Regions from separate parts of the Rhizobium sp. SRI_017 genome, predicted to be linked through region 2. Evidence: predicted binding sites of a transcription regulator. Region 2 holds the regulator's gene; the other holds the start of a gene.
The links. Region 2 encodes PhoB, which activates phosphate uptake and scavenging genes when phosphate is short. Its sites were predicted from a motif close to TGTCATNNANCTGTCAT; they were not measured.

Region 1 (9,662 bases), on a different contig from region 2:
GTTCCACCACTAGGCAGCCGAGCGTTAGATATCGGTGCTTTGTTTGGCTGCTTTCGTCAACGAAGAAGGAGAAGCGGCGTAGCGGTGCAGACATGCCATCACTTGAATTTCTGCCGCGCCCTGGCGCCGCCTCGCCGAGACTCAGTAATCGGATGAACCTATGTTGCAAATCATGTCGCATGGATTCGCCGATGTCATCTGAAAACCACTGAGAATCCAAGGAATTCAGTTGCAACACAGATGCAACATGATCTGCAGTAAAACCAGCTCTAACTAATTGAATAGATTGGCGATCCCGACTGGATTCGAACCAGTGACCCCCAGATTAGGAATCTGGTGCTCTATCCTGCTGAGCTACGGGACCGCGCGCTTTTTCCATATAGAAGACCGGGCGCTTCGCCAAGTGCTCCGCTGAATTTCGTCCTTTTGACCCGGCCTCGCGCCGGGTTTTTCATTTTTCCTCGGCCCTGTTCCCCAGGAAACAGCGGCTTGAGTTGGGCCGTGCGAAAACAACATCACCGGATGAGAGAAGACATCCAACAAAACGAAGAACTGAACCGCACTTCAACTCAACACCCTAGAGGACAACAATCATGAAAAAGTTCATCATCGGCGCCACCGCCGCCCTCGTCGCCACCGTCTCGCTCGCATCGGCCGCTGAAGCCGGCTGGAAGTGGAAGCACAAGCATCACGGCTGGAAGCGCCATCATTGGGGCGTTGTCGTCGTCTCCCCGCGTTACCATGACTACTGCTTCGTCAAGAAGGTCAAGCGCTACGACGATTGGGGCAATGTCTACATCAAGAAGGTTCGCATCTGCGACTAATCTGATCTGACCCGGACCGCGGCCGCCTGATCCTCCCCCTGCTCGGAGCGGCCCATCCGGGACCACGATCGAAATGAACTCCCAGGCAGAGCCCGGCGTCCTCAGTGATTGCCCCTTAGGGGCAATTCACGACAGCGCCGGGTTCTGTCTTTTCAGCGTTTGCTAGCCCTCGAGTTCCTCGCGCAGCATTTCCAGCTCCAGCCATTCTTCTTCCATGCGGGAGATCTCGGCGCGGGCTGCTTCCATCTGCTTGGCCGCCTTGGCGAAGCCGTCGGGGTCCTTGGTGAAGAAACTGCCGTCCGCCATTTTCGCCTCGATCCTTGATATCTCCGCTTCCTTGTCGGCCATCTGCTTCGGCAGGTTCTCGATCGCGAACTTCTGCTTGTAGGACAGCTTGCTCTTGGCCTTGGAAGCCGTTTCCTGCAAAGGCTCCGCAACGGCCGCCGGTCGGCGCTCGCGTTCGTCCTTCCTGCGCTGTTCGGCCTGCTGGCCACGGCGCTGCGCCAGCATATCGGTATAGCCGCCGGCATACTCGATCCAACGGCCATCGGGGCTCATAGGATCGGCCGGCGCTATGGTCGAGGTGACGGTGCGGTCGAGGAAGTCACGGTCGTGGCTGACCAGGATCACGGTGCCGTTGTAGCTGGAAACGATTTCCTGCAGCAGGTCGAGGGTCTCGATGTCGAGATCGTTGGTCGGCTCGTCGAGGATCAGCAGGTTCGAGGGTTTGGCGAGGTTGCGCGCAAGCATCAGCCTCGCACGCTCGCCGCCCGACAGGCTGCGGATCGGGGTGCGCGCCTGTTCGGGCTGGAACAGGAATTCCTTCATGTAGCCCGTCACATGCTTCTGGACACCGTTGACCAGCAGGTTATCGCCACGGCCATCGGTCAGGTAATGCGCCAGCGTATCTTCGAGATTGAGATCTTCCCGCTTCTGGTCGAGCGTGGCAATTTCCAAATTCGTGCCGAGCTTGACCGTACCGGAATCGGGCTCGAGCTGGCCCGTGAGCAGCTTGAGCAAGGTCGTCTTGCCGGCGCCGTTCGGCCCGACGAGACCGATGCGGTCGCCGCGATGGACGCGCAGCGAAAAGGGGGCGACGATCGTCCGGTCGCCGAAAGCCTTGGTGATCTTCTCCGCCTCGATCACCAGTTTGCCCGAGTCACGCGCCTCCGAAACCGTCGCCTGAGCCGAGCCCAATGCCCCGCGATGCGTACGGTGCTCCTGCCGCATGTCCTGCAATTGCCCGAGCCGGCGCATGTTGCGCTTGCGCCGCGCGGTGACGCCATAGCGCAACCAATGTTCCTCGCGCTCGATCGCCTTGCCGAGCTTGTGCTGTTCGAGTTCTTCCTCCTCCAGCACCTTGTCGCGCCAGGCCTCGAAATGACCAAAGCCCCGGTCCAGGCGACGGGAGGTGCCACGGTCGAGCCAGACAGTCGCCGTCGAGACCTTTTCGAGGAAGCGCCGGTCGTGCGAGATCAGCACCAGGGCACTTTTCGTCTTCTGCAATTCGCCTTCCAGCCATTCGATCGTCGGCAGGTCGAGATGGTTCGTAGGCTCGTCCAGCAGCAGAATGTCGGGCTCCGGCGCCATGACCTTGGCCAGCGCCGCGCGCCGCATCTCGCCGCCCGAGAGCTGCAAAGGGTGTTCGTGGCCGGTGAGCCCGAGATGTTCCAGGAGATAGGTCACGCGATAGGGATCGTCCGATGGGCCGAGCCCAGCGGCCGCATAGGCTTCCACCGTTTCAAAGCCCTCGAAATCGGGTGCCTGGGGCAGATAGCGGACAGTGGATGACGGGTGACGGAATATCTCGCCGCTCTGCGGCTCGATCATGCCGGCGGCGATCTTCATCAAGGTCGACTTGCCGGAACCGTTGCGGCCGACCAGGCAGATGCGCTCTCCCTGTTCGATCTGCAGGCTCGCCCCGGACAGGAGCGGTGTCCCGCCGAAGGTGAGGTTGATATCTTCGAGTTTCAGGATCGGCGGTGCCAAGATCACACTCCGGAAAAGTCATGCGGTCGCGCCAAGACAAGGGCGCGTCCGGCGCGGAGGTCGAAGGTCACTTCACCTTCCGCGACATTGGAAATGGTGCGCGACGATCCGAACGGCAATTCGAAGCCGTCGAGCGGATAGCGTGCGTTCTGGATCGTCAGTCCTTCGAGCCGGTCGAGCCCGAGGACGGAAAACATGCTCGCCTTGGGCAGGTCGAGGATTATGCTTCCCGGCAGCAGCGGGTAGCCTTCCTCGTCGCCGGAGGTCAGGAAGACCCGGCGACCGTCAAGTGCCAGTGCCAGCGCCTGGACGACATGTCCCCAGGCATGGTCCGCCCGCTCGCCGCCCAGCGCACCGACCATGACGATCTCGGATGCGCCTTCGTCGAGCGCCATCTGCAAGGCAAGCTCGCCATCGGTCAGGGACTTTTCGGCCGGATATTCGAGGCGCGGAATCTCGGCATATTGCAGCGCCAGTTCGCCATCGGTGGAATCGAAGTCGCCCACCCACATTTCTGGTGTGAGCCCGAGCGGCTCCGCATGTCGGATGCCGCCATCGGCAGCAATGGCACGCGCACCCTTGACCTGGTCGAGCAGTCGCGGATGGATGGTGAGAGGACCGCCGAGGAGAATGACGAATTTGGACATGTGGGCGCTTTACGCGAGCGGCCCTTCAACGTCAAACGCAGCGGGTTTAGTTTGTGTGCATGTCCTTCACCCCAAACCGGTTCCCACTTTCGGTAGACATGCGTCAGTCCCGCAGCTTCTGCACCTTGTCGAAGAATTTCATGACCTGGGCGAGATCCTGTCCGCGCTTGAGGATGCGCCCCTGGGTATTGACGATGGAGAAAGCGCCCTGCTTCTGGGCAAATTTCGGATTCTTCTCGATTTGGTAGAGCGGCAGGTCACCCGAACGCTTGAAGACGGAAAACACCGCCTTCTCCTTGAAATGATCGATGGCATAGTCGCGCCATTCGCTCTCACCGACCATCCGGCCATAGACACGAAGAATCTGATTGAGCTCGAGGCGATGGAACGTGACAGGCATCGGATCGCGGACGTCGCGATATTCGCTGAGGTCGATGACGATCCGGCCGCGTCGGTCGGCCGCTCCAGAATGCTCGTTATGATCCGTCATAGCGTCCCGTCGACCGATTATTCCCGTCCTCTCGGCACGAACCATTGATGACGGATTGGTGACAGTTTGCCTCAACGAGCGCGAATTGCAAGAATGAATTCCCGCAACATGCAGGATGTCATGCCTGCCGGCACCGGGCGATCAGAGGGCCGCGGCCCCAAGAATGCGGCCGGGATTGTTGTCGACGTCATGGGACTGCAACAGGATCGCGCAGCCATCGAAGCCGCGCTTGGCCAGCACCGCGGCGGGAAGCTTGACCGTCAGCGCCTTGCCTTCCCACATACCAACGGTCTCCAGTTTGGTAACCGCGTTGCGGTAAACGATCTTCTTGCCCTGGTTCTCGCCCTTCTGGATCTCGACTGTCGAATACTTGCGGAAATAGGCCACGACCACGTCGGCCTTGTCTATGCCGGCGACCGGACCATCACCGATATGGATCGTCATTTCCTCTGGCGAAAGTTCGGCCGAGACAGTCACCGGCATACCATTGCGTGTGCCGTTCAGCCGGCCGAGTTCGTCGACAAGGCGATCCGGATTTGTGACTTTTGTATCATGCATGCCGTTGAGCACGATCTGGGGCGTGAATACATTCTTGATGCCCATCGTCTTGGCATAGCCATATTGGCGCTCGGTATTCTCCTTGGCGCTCAGCGTGTCCTGCCAGCCCATATAGTTCCAGTAGTCGACATGATAGGCGACCGTAACGACATCATCACGCCCCGCGAGACTCTCGATCGCGCGATCCGCTTTCGGACAGTTGGAACAACCTTGCGAGGTAAAGAGTTCTACGACGCCGATAGGCTTGGACTTGCTGGCCTCCTGTGCAGGCGCATTGGCCACAAAGCCCATCGTCGCGAAGGCCGTGGCAACGAAGATCAACGCGCGGGGCAGTAGGATGGACATTCAGAATTTCTCGCCAAATACGGGAAAGATCGGTTCAGTCGGCCGGACGACCTCATCTGCGGTTATAGATGAAGGCTAGCTCACACATAAATCAAAATAGGTTGATTGTGGCTTTCCTTTGCTGCTTGGCGCGGCAGTTTTCAATCGAAACCAAGTGCTTGACCCACCGGTTGAAGACAGGAATTCTGTGCGGTACCGTACAATCAACAGGTTTTCGTACGTGTGTACAAAGAAGATGAAAACCGGCCTTCCTGAGTGAAGATTTTCACATTATGGTCTGCCGCGCGATTTGTGATTGGACACTAGATGAGCATACTTGATGAAACTGACCGCAACCTGCTTGCCCTCCTCCAGAAGAACGACAGACTTTCGCTGGCGGAAATCGGCCAGGAACTCAAGCTAGCGCCCTCAACCGTCAATGATCGCATCAAGCGCCTCATCCGCAATGAGATCATTTCAGGCTTTCACGCCGCGGTAAATCCCGAGAAAGTGGGGCTCGACCTGCTTGCCTTCGTCTTCGTCGGCTGGAACGATCCTGGTGTCGAAACCGCCTTCTTGAAGAAGGTCGCGGAGAGCGGCGCGGTGCTCGAATGCCACCATGTCACCGGCGCCTGGAACTATCTGATGAAGGTCCGGCTCAAGAACACCCGCGAGCTCGAGCGCTTCCTTGCCCAGGATCTCAAGAGCATCGAGGGCCTGATGCGCACCGAAACACTGATCGTGCTCTCGTCGGCCAAGGAAGTGTCGACACTCGAAGTTTGAAAAAACAAAAATCTTTTCGAGACCCGCGAATAAACAAAGAAGGCCGCGCGTCTTATCGATAAGCGCAAATGCATCGTGCCTGTTCCCGGCGGAACGGCGAACTGCGCCTTTTCCTGTGAAAACCTGTCCATCGAACAACTCTCCCAACGACGGAGCGGGACATGGCACAGGTAACCAGAGGCACGAATGGAAATGACCAGTTTGTTCAGGGCAGCCTGACCAACCTCGATATCAGCACACTCGGCGGCGACGACACGATCAATCTCAACCGATCGGACGATCTCGGCGGCGACAACCGCGTCGATGCCGGCAAGGGCAACGATACCGTCACGAACGCCTTCGAAGGCGGCAATATCATCCTGCTCGGCAAGGGCAACGACGTCTATTTCGGCACGGGCTTCTCGTCGCTCGGCGGGCTCGACGGTATCGATGGCGGCGCAGGCAACGACCAGTTCGTCATCCAGACATTCAAGAGCGCCTACCATGGCGGCAATGGCCAGGATATCTTCTTTAGCGACGGCTGGCAGAATAACATCAATGGCGGCAACGGCATCGACACGATCTCCTACCAGGAGCGCCATCTGAACAACGTGGTCGGCGATGAAGGCGTCACCATCGACCTTGCGGCCGGCGCCGCCCAGACGGGCGCCTCGCGTTTCGAAACGCTGGCATCGATCGAAAATGCGATCGGCTCCGAGCTTGCAGACCTCATCGGCGGCACCAATGATGCCAACTTCCTGGGCGGCCTCGGCGGCAACGACGGTCTGCATGGGTTCGATGGTGACGACATCATCGACGGTGGAATCGGCGCGGACTTCATGTCCGGCGGCGCCGGTGCCGATCACTTCGTCTACCGCACGGCCAATGATACCCGCGCCAGCGGCTTCACGACCCTTACGATCGAGACCATCGCCGACTTCTCGGGCGCCGAAGGCGACCGGATCGACCTCAGCCTCATGCAGGGAAGCGAAAACTTCACCTTCAACGGCACGGCAGGCTTCAGCGCACGCGGCAATGGCGAGATCCGCTTCGACAACGGCTTCGTGCAAATCGATGCCAATGGCGACGGCTTGACCGACATTCTTATTCAAATGGACGGCGTTGCCTCGATGGCGAACACCGACTTTCTCATCTGATCAGAGGTTCGGATTGACCACGACGCGCCCCTTGACCCCGCCTTCGAGGATTGATTTTCCGAGGGCGGGCATTTCTTCGAGCCCATGTTCGGAAATCATGGCATCGAGCTTTTCCATCGGCAGGTCGGTGACAATGCGGTTCCACGCTGCGACGCGATCCTCGTAGGGCCGCATCACGGAATCGATGCCCAGCAAGTTCACCCCGCGCAGCAGGAAGGGAATGACGGTGAAGGAGGGCACGCCCGCGCCGGCCGCAAGCCCGATCGATGCGACTGAGCCATTGTATTTCATCTGCTTGAGCACTTTGGCCAGCATCTCGCCGCCCACGGCATCAACGGCGGCGGCCCAGCGCTCGGTTTCCAGAGGCTTGGGGCCGGCTTCCGCCAGCTCGGCGCGATCGATGATGGTGGCCGCGCCGAGATCCTTGAGATAATCCGCCATCTCCGGGCGGCCGGTAACTGCCGCGACCGCGTAACCGAGCTTCGCAAGAATCGCGACCGCGACCGAACCCACGCCACCGGCCGCGCCCGTCACCAGCACCTCGCCCTTGTCAGGCGCGAGGCCGGCCTTCTCCAACGACATGACGGCCAGCATCGAAGTGAGGCCTGCCGTGCCGATCGCCATCGCCTGGCGGTTCGAAATCACATCCGGCAGCTTCACCAGCCAGTCCGCCTTGACGCGGGCACGCGTCGCATAGCCGCCCCAGCGCGCCTCGCCGACGCGCCAGCCCGTCAGCACCACGCGATCACCCGGCTGGTAGCGCGGGTCGTCGGACATCTCGACGACGCCGGAGAAATCGACGCCGGGCACATGCGGATAGTTGCGAACGAGGCCGCCCTGGCCATGCATGCAGAGCCCGTCCTTGTAGTTCAGCGTCGAATAATCGACCCGGACCGTGACATCGCCTTCGGGAAGCAGGCTGTCGTCGAGTTCCCGCACGGTCTGCGAAATCCCGCCGTCGGTTGCCTTGTCTATCACCAGCGCTCTGAACATCATGCCTTCCTCCCTCGATTTCGAGCGGAAGCATAGGCGGACGGCCGTTGTCCCGCAATCAGACGAAGGTCACCTCGGCGTTCAACGGCATCCGCCGAACCCGCTTGCCGGTCAGAGCAAAGATCGCGTTGGCGAGCGCGGCCATGACGGGCGGCGTGCCCGGTTCGCCGGCGCCACCCATATGGGTCGAATTGCTGAGCAATTCGATTTCGATCTCGGGCGCCTGCGGCATGCGGAGCGGATCATGGTCGCCGAAATTCTGCTGCTCCACTGCGCCGCCGGCAAAGGTGATCTGCTGCTGCATCGCCGCCGAGAGGCCGAAGATGATGCCGGACATCATCTGCGCCTTGTAGTTCCGCTCGTCGAGCACCAGACCGGCATCGGCGGCGCAATAGACCTTGTCGATCTTGATGCTGCCGGCACGGTCGGAGATTTCGACGACCTGAGCGACCCAGGTGCCGAAGGACAGCGTGAAGGCCAGTCCGCGCGCCTTGCCTGATGACAGCGGTGTGCCCCAGTTCGACATGGCGGCCACCTTGTCGAGCAGGGCAGTGGCGACCGGATAGGGCGTCATCAAGGTCTTGCGGAGCGCCAGCGGATCCGTCTTTCCGGCCACAGCAATCTCGTCGATGAAGCTCTCATGCATGAAGGCGTTGTAGGAACAGCCCACCGAGCGCCAGAAGGTGACCGGCACCGCAAGTTCCACCGGCCGGCCGTCAATGCGGTAGTTCTCGATCGCATAGGGCTGGTTATAGGCGCCATCGACAATGCCGACATCGGCTCCGCCCGCCGGCAGGGACGGGTAGAGCCGACCCATGAAACTCTTCTGGATCGATGGCGACGCGACCGAGCCAAGGACCGCCTTTGGCGTGCCGTCGCCATTCAGCACCGCGCGGTATCGCGCCTTGGCGAGCGGGCGGAACGGGCTGTGGGTGATGTCCTCCTCGCGCGTCCAGGTCGTCTTGACAGGCTTGCCTTGCGCCCACATCGCCATGCGCACGGCATAGTCGATGAAGTCGGGCTCCGCGCGCCGTCCGAAGCCGCCACCGAGGAAGGTCGTGTGGACAAAGACCTGGTCTTCCTCGATCCCTGCCGCACGCGATGCCGCAAGCTTGACCACGGTCGGTGACTGGTTCGGCGCCCAGACATCGAGCCGGCCATGGCGGAAGAGCGCCGTCGCGTTCATCGGCTCCATCGCCGCATGGCTGAGGAAGGGCGCGAAATAATCGGCCTCGATCACCTGCGCCTTGGGCGTGGCTGCGAGGACCGCGTCGGGGTCACCCAGAGTGCGCAACACCGATCCGGTGTCGCCATCGAGCGCCGTATCGAGCAGGGCTTCCATCGCCTTGCTGTCGGAGGGATAGGAAGCGTCTTCCCACTCCGCGCTCACCGCATCGGCCGCCTGAAAGGCACGCCAGGTATTGTCGGCTATGACGCCGAAGCCCTCGCCATAGGGCGACTTGAGCTCGACGATCCGTTGGACGCCGCGCATGTCCTTCGCCGCTTTCATGTCCAGCGACTTGAGTTTGCCACCGATCTTCGGGTTCATCCGGATGGTCGCATAGACCATCTTGTCCTCGGCGACGTCGATGCCAAAGATCGGCGCGCCGGTGACCTTGGCCAGCATGTCCTTGCGCGGCGGCGATTTGCCGAGGATCTTCCACTCGGACTTGTCCTTCAGCTTGACCTCGGAGGGTGGCGTGAGCTTGGCCGCATCAAGCGCAAGTTCGCCATAGGTCAGGCGCTTGCCGCTGGCCGCATCGATCACATGGCCATCTGATGTCGTCAGCTTGGCTGCATCGACACCCAGCTTCTTCGCGGCAGCTTCCTTCAGCATTTCGCGCGTTACCGCGCCGGCGAGCCGCATCTTCTCATAGTGATCGACCGTCGAAGTCGATCCACCCGTGAGTTGCAGCGC
Region 2 (9,662 bases):
CAGGCGGGTCCGCTCGATCGTCAAGCCGCTGCTTGAAATCCTCGCCGGCATCCCGACCATCGTCTACGGCTTCTTCGCGCTGATCACGATCGGACCGTTCTTCCGGGACTTCTCGGCGGGCCTGTGGGGCGCGCTGTCGGGCAACTACACCAACTTCATCGAAGCGCAGAGCGTCCTGACAGCAGGCTTCGTGATGAGCATCCGCCTCATCCCCTTCGTCTCCTCGCTGTCGGACGACATCATCACCGCGGTGCCGCGGGCGATGCGCGACGGTTCGCTCGGCCTTGGCGCCACGCGGTCCGAAACCATGAAGCGGGTCATCCTGCCCGCCGCCCTGCCGGGCATCATGGGTGCGCTGCTGCTCACCGGCTCGCGGGCCATCGGCGAAACCATGATTGTGGTTCTCGCGGCCGGCGTTGCTGCCAACCTGCAGTTCTCGCCCTTCGAGCCGATGACCACCATCACCGTCAAGATCGTCAACCAGTTGACCGGCGACCTTGAATTCAACTCCCCGCAGACGCTCGTCGCCTTCGCGCTCGGCATCACGCTCTTCGTGCTGACGCTCGCCATGAATGTCTACGCCCTCTACATCGTCCGCAAGTACCGGGAGCAGTACGAATGACCGACGCTGTCCTTAATCCCACAGCCTCTTCGCCCACGTCCGCTACTGGCTCTCGCGATATCGGCATCAAGGGCCGCCGCGCCGCAGAGAAGCGGTTCCGCATGTATGGTGCGGCGGCCATCATCATCGGGCTCGCCTTCCTCGTGCTGCTGCTGGTCTCGATCTTCTCCAAGGGCTATACCGCCTTCTTCCAGACGATGATCACAGTTCCAGTCGAGTTCTCGGAAAAGATCATCGACCCCTTGAACAAGCGCGCCACCGACCCCAAGGTGCTGGTGACGGCGAACTATCCGAATCTTGCGCGCGACGCCGTCGCCAAGATCGTCGGCATCGATCCGAAGAATCGTCCGGAGATCGCCAAGCTCAAGGGCTTCGTTTCCGACGGCGTGCGTGCCCAGTTGCGTGATTTGGTGATCGCCAATCCTGATATCATCGGCAAGACGATCCCAGTCACCTTCCTGGCCTCGGCCAATATCGACTCCGCCTTCAAGGGTCAGATCGACCTGACCGTGCCTGAAAGCGACCGCAAGATCTCCGACACGCAAGTTCAGATCATGAACAAGCTCTCTGACGCCGGCGCGCTCCGCGAGCATTTCAATCCGGCTTTCTTCACGGCTGGCGCATCGAGCCGCCCGGAAGCGGCGGGTCTCGGCGTCGCCATTCTCGGCTCGATCTATACAATGCTGATCGTGCTGGCGCTGGCGCTTCCGATCGGTGTCTGTGCGTCGATCTATCTCGAGGAATTCGCACCGAAGAACCGCTGGACCGACCTGATCGAGGTCAACATCAACAACCTCGCCGCCGTTCCATCCATCGTCTATGGTCTGCTCGGCCTTTCAATCTTCATCAACTTCATCGGCATGCCGCGCTCCGCATCCATCGTCGGCGGCCTCGTGCTGGCTCTGATGACGCTGCCGACGATCATCATCGCAACCCGCGCTGCCCTCAAGGCCGTGCCGCCGTCGATCCGCGCGGCTGCCCTCGGCCTCGGCGCCTCGAAGATGCAGACCGTGACCCATCACGTCCTGCCGCTCGCCATGCCGGGAATCCTGACCGGTACGATCATCGGCCTGGCGAACGCGCTCGGCGAAACCGCGCCGCTGCTGCTTATCGGCATGGTGGCCTTCGTCGTCGACTACCCGACGACGCCGTTCGAACCTGCGACGGCCCTGCCGGTGCAGATCTACATGTGGGCGAATGAGGCCGAACGCGCCTTCGTCGAACGCACCTCAGGCGCGATCATCGTGCTGCTCATCTTTCTCATCATCATGAACCTCGCCGCAATCCTGTTGCGCCGGCGTTTCGAACGCCGCTGGTAAGGAGTTTCCATCATGAATATGCTTACGGATATTGAAGTCGAAAAGGCTGTTGGCAAGACCATGGCGACTGAACAGAACTACAAGATGATCGGCAAGGACGTGTCGGTTTACTACAGCGAGAAGCGTGCGCTGTACGACGTCAACCTGAACGTTCGCCAGAACACGGTGACCGCGCTCATCGGCCCGTCAGGCTGCGGCAAGTCGACGTTCCTGCGCTGCCTCAACCGCATGAACGATACGATCGAAGGCTGCCGCGTCACCGGCAGCATCACGCTCGACGGCGGCGACGTCTATCGCCCGTCGCTTGACGTCGTGGAACTTCGCGCCCGCGTCGGCATGGTGTTCCAGAAGCCGAACCCGTTCCCGAAGTCGATCTACGAGAATGTCTCCTACGGCCCGCGCATCCACGGCCTCGCCAAGAACAAGGCGCAGATCGACGAGATCGTCGAGAAGAGCCTGCAGCGCGCCGGTCTCTGGAACGAAGTCAAGGATCGCCTGCACGAGCCCGGTACCGGCCTGTCCGGTGGTCAGCAGCAGCGTCTGTGCATTGCCCGCGCCGTCGCCGTCAGCCCGGAAGTCATCCTGATGGACGAGCCCTGCTCGGCGCTCGACCCGATCGCGACCGCCAAGGTCGAGGAGCTCATCCACGAACTGCGCGAAAACTTCACCATCGTCATCGTCACCCACTCGATGCAGCAGGCGGCGCGCGTGTCCCAGCGGACCGCCATGTTCCACCTCGGCTATCTCGTGGAAGAGAACGACACCGACAAGATCTTCACCAATCCGGACGACCAGCGCACCCAGGACTACATCATGGGTCGCTTCGGCTGATCCCAGCCGACGAAGCCCTTAGACGTATCCCGACAGTATGAGGTACTGACATGTCCACCGCACATATCTATTCCGTCTTCGACGACGAACTGAAGACGCTCGCCCGCCGCATCGCCGAAATGGGCGGCATGGTCGAGCAGATGGTTTCCGACGCGATTCACGCACTCGTGACTTCCGATGCAGCACTTGCCCAGCGCGTGATTTCGGAAGACACGATCGTGGATGCCACCGAGCGCGAGATCGGCGACAAGGCCATCCTGATGATCGCCAAGCGCCAGCCCGTTGCCTCGGACCTCCGCGAAATCATCGGCTCGATCCGTATCGCCTCGGACCTCGAGCGAGTCGGCGACCTCGGCAAGTCAACCGCCAAGCGCGTGATTGCAGTCCAGACGACGGGCATCCCCCGTCCGCTCGCCCGCGGCATCGAGCATCTCTCCGAACTGGCGCTCTCCCAACTCAAAGACGTACTCGACGTCTACTCGACGCGCTCTCCTGAGAAGGCGGAGCAGATCCGCGCCCGCGACGAAGAGATCGACGCGATGTACACGTCGCTGTTCCGCGAGCTGCTCACCTACATGATGGAAGACCCGCGCAACATCACGCCCTGCACGCATCTCTTGTTCTGCGCCAAGAACATCGAGCGCATCGGCGACCATGCGACCAACATCGCCGAGACCATCTACTACATGTCGACCGGCGAGCAGCCGGCCGGCGAACGGCCGAAGGACGACAATACCGCGTCCGTCGTCCAGCCCGCTGAATAGCGGCCTACAGGATAGTATCGATGCAGCCGAGAATCATGGTGGTGGAAGACGAGGAAGCGCTGGGTACTTTGCTCAGCTACAACCTCGAAGCGGAAGGCTATGACGTCGAGGTGATAGGCCGCGGCGACGAGGCCGATATCCGGCTCCAGGAACGGGTGCCGGACCTGCTGGTGCTCGACTGGATGCTGCCTGGCGTGTCCGGCATCGAGCTCTGCCGGCGGCTCAGGATGCGGCCGCAGACCGAACGCCTGCCGGTCATCATGCTGACCGCCCGCGGCGAGGAGAGCGAGCGCGTGCGCGGCCTCTCCACCGGCGCCGACGACTATGTCGTCAAGCCGTTCTCGACGCCGGAGCTGATGGCCCGCGTCAAGGCCATGCTCCGCCGCGTGCGTCCCAGCGCGATCTCGTCGGTGCTGAAATGCGGCGATGTCGAGCTCGACCGCGAGACCTATCGCGTCCATCGCCGGTCGCGCGAGATCCGGCTCGGACCGACCGAGTTCAAGCTGCTCGAGTTCTTCATGTCTTCGCCCGGCCGCGTCTTCTCACGCTCACAGCTGCTCGACGGCGTCTGGGGCCACGACATCTATGTCGACGAACGCACCGTGGACGTCCATGTCGGCCGCCTGCGCAAGGCGCTCAACATTTCCAACATGCCCGACATCATCCGCACCGTGCGCGGCGCGGGCTATGCGATGGAAGTCTGACGGGAAGTTTTGAAAGAGAAACGGCCCGCTTCCAGTCAGGAGGCGGGCCGTTTTCCGTTCCGGAGCGGTCAGGAGCCCGGCAGGACGCGGATGCCGTAGAGGCGGATCGAACTGCCCTCGCCCGTGAGATCGCTGTTGATGACGATATGGCCAGAGGAGCTCGGACTCATCTTGCCGTCGAATTTCACCTGGATGAGTTCGTCGGCACGCTCGTTGGTGACCGTATAGCGATGGCGGCCGCAGTCGCCCAGAGTCTTGAATTCGCACTGAATGTAGATCTGGGCCGGCTTGTCGCTATTGGACTTGACGGTGATCGCGATGGTCGAGGTCTTGCCAGCCAAATCCTGTAGAAGCCCGGCCGGCACCTCGACCAGCACGTCGCCGTCCTGATCAGGTGCATTCGAGGTTATGACCGTGGCAAGCCCGTCGCTGTCGCGATGCTCCGTGATGGCCGCCTTCGCGCGTGGCTTGGCTGCATCGGCATTGGTGCCCGGCTTGAAGATATCAATCCAGTCGCCGGAAAAGCCGCGCAGCGTATCGAGCCGCGCTTCCTCTTGCGCCGGGTCCGTCTTCTCGGAACGCAGTGCATCGGGCACGAGGTTGAAGTCGCCGCCGCCCTTCATGGCCGCCTCGATCATGCCGGTGTCATAGACCCACCAGACGCCCCCGCCGATGATACCGAGGAGGAAAAGATAGACAAAGGTCGAAGCGAGGAATGAAGCGAAGCTGCGGCGGCGCTTCGTCGTCGGTGCGATGGCCTCGGCAGCCTTGTCGTCCCATTCGGCGGCCTGTGGCTGCGCTGCCGGCGCAGAAGACTGCGCCTCGCGCGTTGCCGTCAGCCCGGTGAGATAGTCGTCAATGTCAGGTTCGTTGCCGCGCACATTGGCTGCAGGCCGGCTCTGGGCGGCGAACTCCGCCATGGGTTCCACGCGTTCTGTGGCGCGTTCACCCTGCGCCGGCTCTGACTGTCGAACATGCTCGATGGCGGGCGCGGATGTCGGAAGCTCATCCTCGAATTCTGCGTCAAGCGGTTCAGAGCCTGGTAGCGGCGTGGGTTGATGGCTGCGGCTCGGCGGCTCGACCGGCCACGAATGTGGCTGCTGTGCCTCGACGACGGGCTCAGGCTCTTCCTCGGGTTCGCGCTCCAGCGCCACGCGCTCGAACTGTGCGATCGAGCGCAGACGCGACAGCTCCTCGTCCTCGATCTCGCGGATCGTGACCTCGAGCCGCTGGCGCTGGCGCTCGACGACAGTCATGTCTGATATCTCCTGCTTGCGCAGGCCGACATCGAGCGCATTGCGGGCGGACTGGTAGATCCGGGCGCGGATATCGGGATCCGAACGCTCGGCGCGCTCCAGCGCATTCCTGATCGCCTGTTCCAGTCCGCTCAACCCGATATTCCCTATTGCGCGGCGCGCATGCGCCGATTCATTCTCCGGTAACCATTCGCTTCGGCCTTGGCAAGCGGGACGGCACGCGGCAACCGATACGTCCGCAGGCACTGCGCGCAAATCGTGGCAAGTTTCCGGTGGATAGAAAATTCAACCTTGAACAATCCCGGGGTTTCGGCTTAGCTGCGCACCTATTCGAACGATGGAAATGCCGATGGCGCTGCCGCCTATTCTCAGAGACAATCTTCGTCTGCCGGTCGTGGCAGCGCCGCTGTTCATCATCTCCCATCCGGCGCTGGTCATAGCCCAGTGCAAGGCGGGCGTCGTCGGCTCCTTCCCGGCACTCAACGCGCGGCCCGAGGCCCAACTCGACGAATGGCTGGCCGAAATCACCGAGACGCTGGCCGCCCATAATGCGGCCCATCCGGAGGCGCCGGCGGCACCCTTCGCCGTCAACCAGATCGTCCACCAGTCCAACAAGCGGCTGGAGCACGACCTGACCATGTGCGTCAAATACAAGGTGCCGATCGTGATTTCCTCGCTCGGAGCGGTGCCTGAAGTCAACCAGGCGATCCATTCCTATGGCGGGACCGTGCTGCATGACGTGATCAACAACCGCCATGCCAATTCGGCGATCCGCAAGGGTGCCGATGGCCTGATCGCGGTTGCCACCGGTGCCGGCGGCCATGCCGGCACGCTCTCGCCTTTCGCGCTGATCCAGGAGATCCGCGAATGGTTCGACGGCCCGCTGCTGCTATCGGGCGCCATCGCCAATGGCGGCGCGATCCTCGCAGCCCAGGCCATGGGCGCCGACCTCGCTTATATCGGCACCCCCTTCATCGCCACCGAAGAAGCCCGCGCGACCGACGAATACAAGCAGATGATCGTCGAATCGAACGCCGCCGATATCGTCTATTCCAACTATTTCACCGGCATTCACGGCAATTATCTCAAGGGCTCGATCCGCGCCGTGGGCATGGATCCGGACAACCTGCCGGCCGCCGATCCCTCCAAGATGGATTTCGAGAAGGCAACCGCTGGACCCAAGGCCTGGAAGGAGATCTGGGGCTCCGGCCAGGGGATCAGTGCCGTAAAGGCCGTGGTCCCAACCCGGACGCTGGTCGAGCGGCTGGATGCCGAGTACAGGGCAGCCAAGGCCCGCATCTGCGGCTGAGGCACGCTCACCACAGCCAATTGGCGAGGCCAATCGCCCCAGCGCGATTTTCCTTCCCGCCCACCTTGCATTCTCGGCCGGTTGGCGCTATCAGCCGTCTCGATCGCGCTTCCGGTCCGGCTGGAAGGATCGATAAGCCGCTTTAGCTCAGGTGGTAGAGCACATCATTCGTAATGATGGGGTCACAGGTTCGAGTCCTGTAAGCGGCACCACTTCTCAATCCAGATCTTTCGACGTTGGAGCGTTGTGCGCCTTCCCCGCATACGCCGCCGGGGCGGCGCAGCGCCGAAATTTTCCCCGGCGCCGCGCGGAGATCGATCAGGTCTTCACGATATGCAGGTCACGCGGTAGGCTGGACAGGATTTCGGGGCCATCCTCGCGCAGGATGACGATATCCTCGAGCCGGATGCCGAAGCGGCCGGGGATGTAGATGCCGGGCTCGATCGAGAAGACCATGCCTTCCTCCAGTACAGTCTCGGAAGTCGCGGTGATATAGGGCGGCTCATGGCCGTCGATGCCCATGCCGTGGCCGGTGCGGTGGACGAAGTACTCGCCATAACCGGCATCGGCGATGACATTGCGCGCGGCCGCATCGACCTCCTTGGCAAGCACACCGGGGCGGGCTGCCTTGAGCGCAGCCTGGACGGCCTTCTCGACGATCGAGTGGATCTGGCCATAGCCTTCGGGCGGCTGGCCGACAACGGCCATGCGGGTGATATCAGAGGGGAAGCCCAGCTTGCGGCCACCAATGTCGATGACGACGGCATCGCCGTCCTGGATCACCCGGTCGCTGGTGGCGTGATGCGGGAACGCGCCATTGCCGCCGGCACCGACGATCCAGAATTGCGGGGAGGCACCTTCCGAGGAGAAGTGTTCCTTGATGGCGTCGGCCAGTTCGAGCTCGGTCATGCCGGACTTCAATACGCTGAAGGCCTTCTGCATGGCACGATCGGCGATGCCGGCGTTCATCTTGAGTTTCTGGTACTCGGCCGAATCCTTGCACATGCGCAAGCCGCCGAGCGTTTCCGGTGTGAAGGTATGACGCGTGTCGGACGGAAGCGCGCCGAGGAGCAGAAGCGCGAAATCGGCGCGCATGGTTTCATCGAGCGCGACGAGGCCGGGCGCGGTGGCGTCGATGGCTTCGAGCGCTTCCGCGAGTGCAGCGTCCGGGCCGATATCATCGGCCCAGGTGTGGAACTCGATGTCCGTCCGCTCGCGCGAGCCCTCGGCGTTGAGCACCGGCATCAGGAAGCACTCCTTGTCCTGGGCGATCAGCAGCAGGCAAGGCCGTTCGTCGGGATGCGGATGGAAGCCGAGCATCCAATCCATGTGCGATCCCGGGCCGATGGCGATCAGGCCCGTGCCGGTGGCTTTCATGCGCTCGCGCAGCGCGGCGAGGCGTTTTGAGGTTTGTTCGTTCATGTCGTGATTTCCTGATATGAATTTCCAGACGAAAATGGCGGGATTAACCCCTCACCTACTTCGGCCAAGGGTTCGCTCCGCTCACCCGGCCTTCGTTCGCAAGCTCACCCTCTCCCACAAGGGGAGAGGTAGACACGCGGCGCTCGTGGCACCTACCTCTCCCCTTGTGGGAGAGGATAGTTCGTCCTCGATCGGCTGGACGAACTTGGTGAGGGGTATGCGCTGTCACGCCTACACCTTCACGCCATAAACCTCGGCAGCATGCTCGGCCGTCAGGTACCCGTTCTTCACATCCTGACGCACCTTGGCCGGATCCCGATCCCGGGGATTGCCCATGCCGCCACCCGCGCCAGTCATGATGCGGATGACATCGTCCTTGTCGACACGGATGCCGGAGCCGAAGGCGTAACGTTCGAAGGTGCCGTCGGTGCGCATGACGACCGCGTGGTTGGAGGAGCCTTCATTGCCGCCGTCGAGCGACCAGGGCAGTATCCGGGAGCGGGTGTAGCCCAGCGTCAGGAAGGAATTGTCGCGGCGGATGCGGTAATCCATGCGGATGCCACGGCCCCCGCGGAACTGGCCCTCGCCGCCCGGCTCGGTGTTGAGCTCCATGCGGTCGACGAAGAGGCCGTTGCGGGCCTCGGAGATCTCCGCTGGGCAATTGTAGGTCTCGCCATGCACCGCCGAGAAGATCGCGCTGTTGCCGTCGCGGCCGTTGCTCGCGCCCCAGCCGCCGATCTGCGGCTCGATGATGGTGTATTGCCGGCCGGTATCGGGATGGATGCCGCCGATGAAAGTGCCGGCGATCGAGGAGAAGTGGCCGGCCGGCAGCTTTTCCGGGATATGCGGGGCGAGGCAGCGCCAGACCAGGTCGTTGCCGCGAATGCCGATCTCGTAATAGAAGCCGACGGCCGCCGGCTCCTTGGCGTGGAAGGTCGTGCCCTCCGTCGTCAGCACCTTGAGCGGCCGGAACGAGCCTTCGTTCGCGGGCGAATCCGGCGAGGTTAGGGCCTTGAAGATGACCTGCATCGAGACCAACGTGTCGTCATAGCCGGCATTCGAGGGGCCGGCGTCCTGCTCGGGATTGTCGCGCAGGTCGATGACGAATTCGGTGTCAGAGATGGTCACCTTGACGTTGAAGAAGCGGCCGTCGTCCTGCTCCTCGGTCAGTTCGAAGGTTCCGTGCGGCAGCGTCGCCAGCGCGGCGAGCGCGATCTTCTCGCCGTGATCCATAAAGCTGGCCATGGCGGCCTCGAAAGTCGAGACGCCGTATTTGGTGGCGAGTTCGTTGAGACGCTTCGAGCCGATGCGGACGGCGGCGATGGCGGCCCAGAGGTCGCCCTCGAGAAAATCGGGCATGCGGGAATTGACGGTGATGATGTCGAAAATGCCCGGGATCGGTTCGCCCTTGGAGATCATCTTGATCGCCGGCAGG

Region 1: the regulator PhoB is predicted to act here: its motif matches at 3,998-4,014, upstream of AC2YI2_RS16475 (DUF2794 domain-containing protein).

Annotation. Positions count from the first base shown of each region.
Region 1 is NZ_JBYCZP010000006.1:326,405-336,066, reverse strand. It holds gene AC2YI2_RS16500 (hypothetical protein) at 1-235, opposite strand, end outside; tRNA gene AC2YI2_RS16495 (tRNA-Arg) at 288-364, opposite strand; gene AC2YI2_RS16490 (hypothetical protein) at 594-824, shown strand; gene AC2YI2_RS16485 (ABC-F family ATP-binding cassette domain-containing protein) at 987-2,813, opposite strand; gene AC2YI2_RS16480 (thiamine diphosphokinase) at 2,816-3,460, opposite strand; gene AC2YI2_RS16475 (DUF2794 domain-containing protein) at 3,564-3,950, opposite strand; gene AC2YI2_RS16470 (DUF1223 domain-containing protein) at 4,092-4,853, opposite strand; gene AC2YI2_RS16465 (Lrp/AsnC family transcriptional regulator) at 5,160-5,615, shown strand; gene AC2YI2_RS16460 (calcium-binding protein) at 5,777-6,751, shown strand; gene acuI (acrylyl-CoA reductase (NADPH)) at 6,752-7,747, opposite strand; gene AC2YI2_RS16450 (xanthine dehydrogenase family protein molybdopterin-binding subunit) at 7,803-9,662, opposite strand, start outside.
Region 2 is NZ_JBYCZP010000019.1:18,202-27,863, reverse strand. It holds gene pstC (phosphate ABC transporter permease subunit PstC) at 1-622, shown strand, start outside; gene pstA (phosphate ABC transporter permease PstA) at 619-1,941, shown strand; gene pstB (phosphate ABC transporter ATP-binding protein PstB) at 1,954-2,772, shown strand; gene phoU (phosphate signaling complex protein PhoU) at 2,823-3,536, shown strand; gene phoB (phosphate regulon transcriptional regulator PhoB) at 3,557-4,240, shown strand; gene AC2YI2_RS29210 (hypothetical protein) at 4,309-5,631, opposite strand; gene AC2YI2_RS29205 (NAD(P)H-dependent flavin oxidoreductase) at 5,846-6,805, shown strand; tRNA gene AC2YI2_RS29200 (tRNA-Thr) at 6,942-7,017, shown strand; gene AC2YI2_RS29195 (M24 family metallopeptidase) at 7,124-8,227, opposite strand; gene AC2YI2_RS29190 (hydantoinase B/oxoprolinase family protein) at 8,459-9,662, opposite strand, start outside.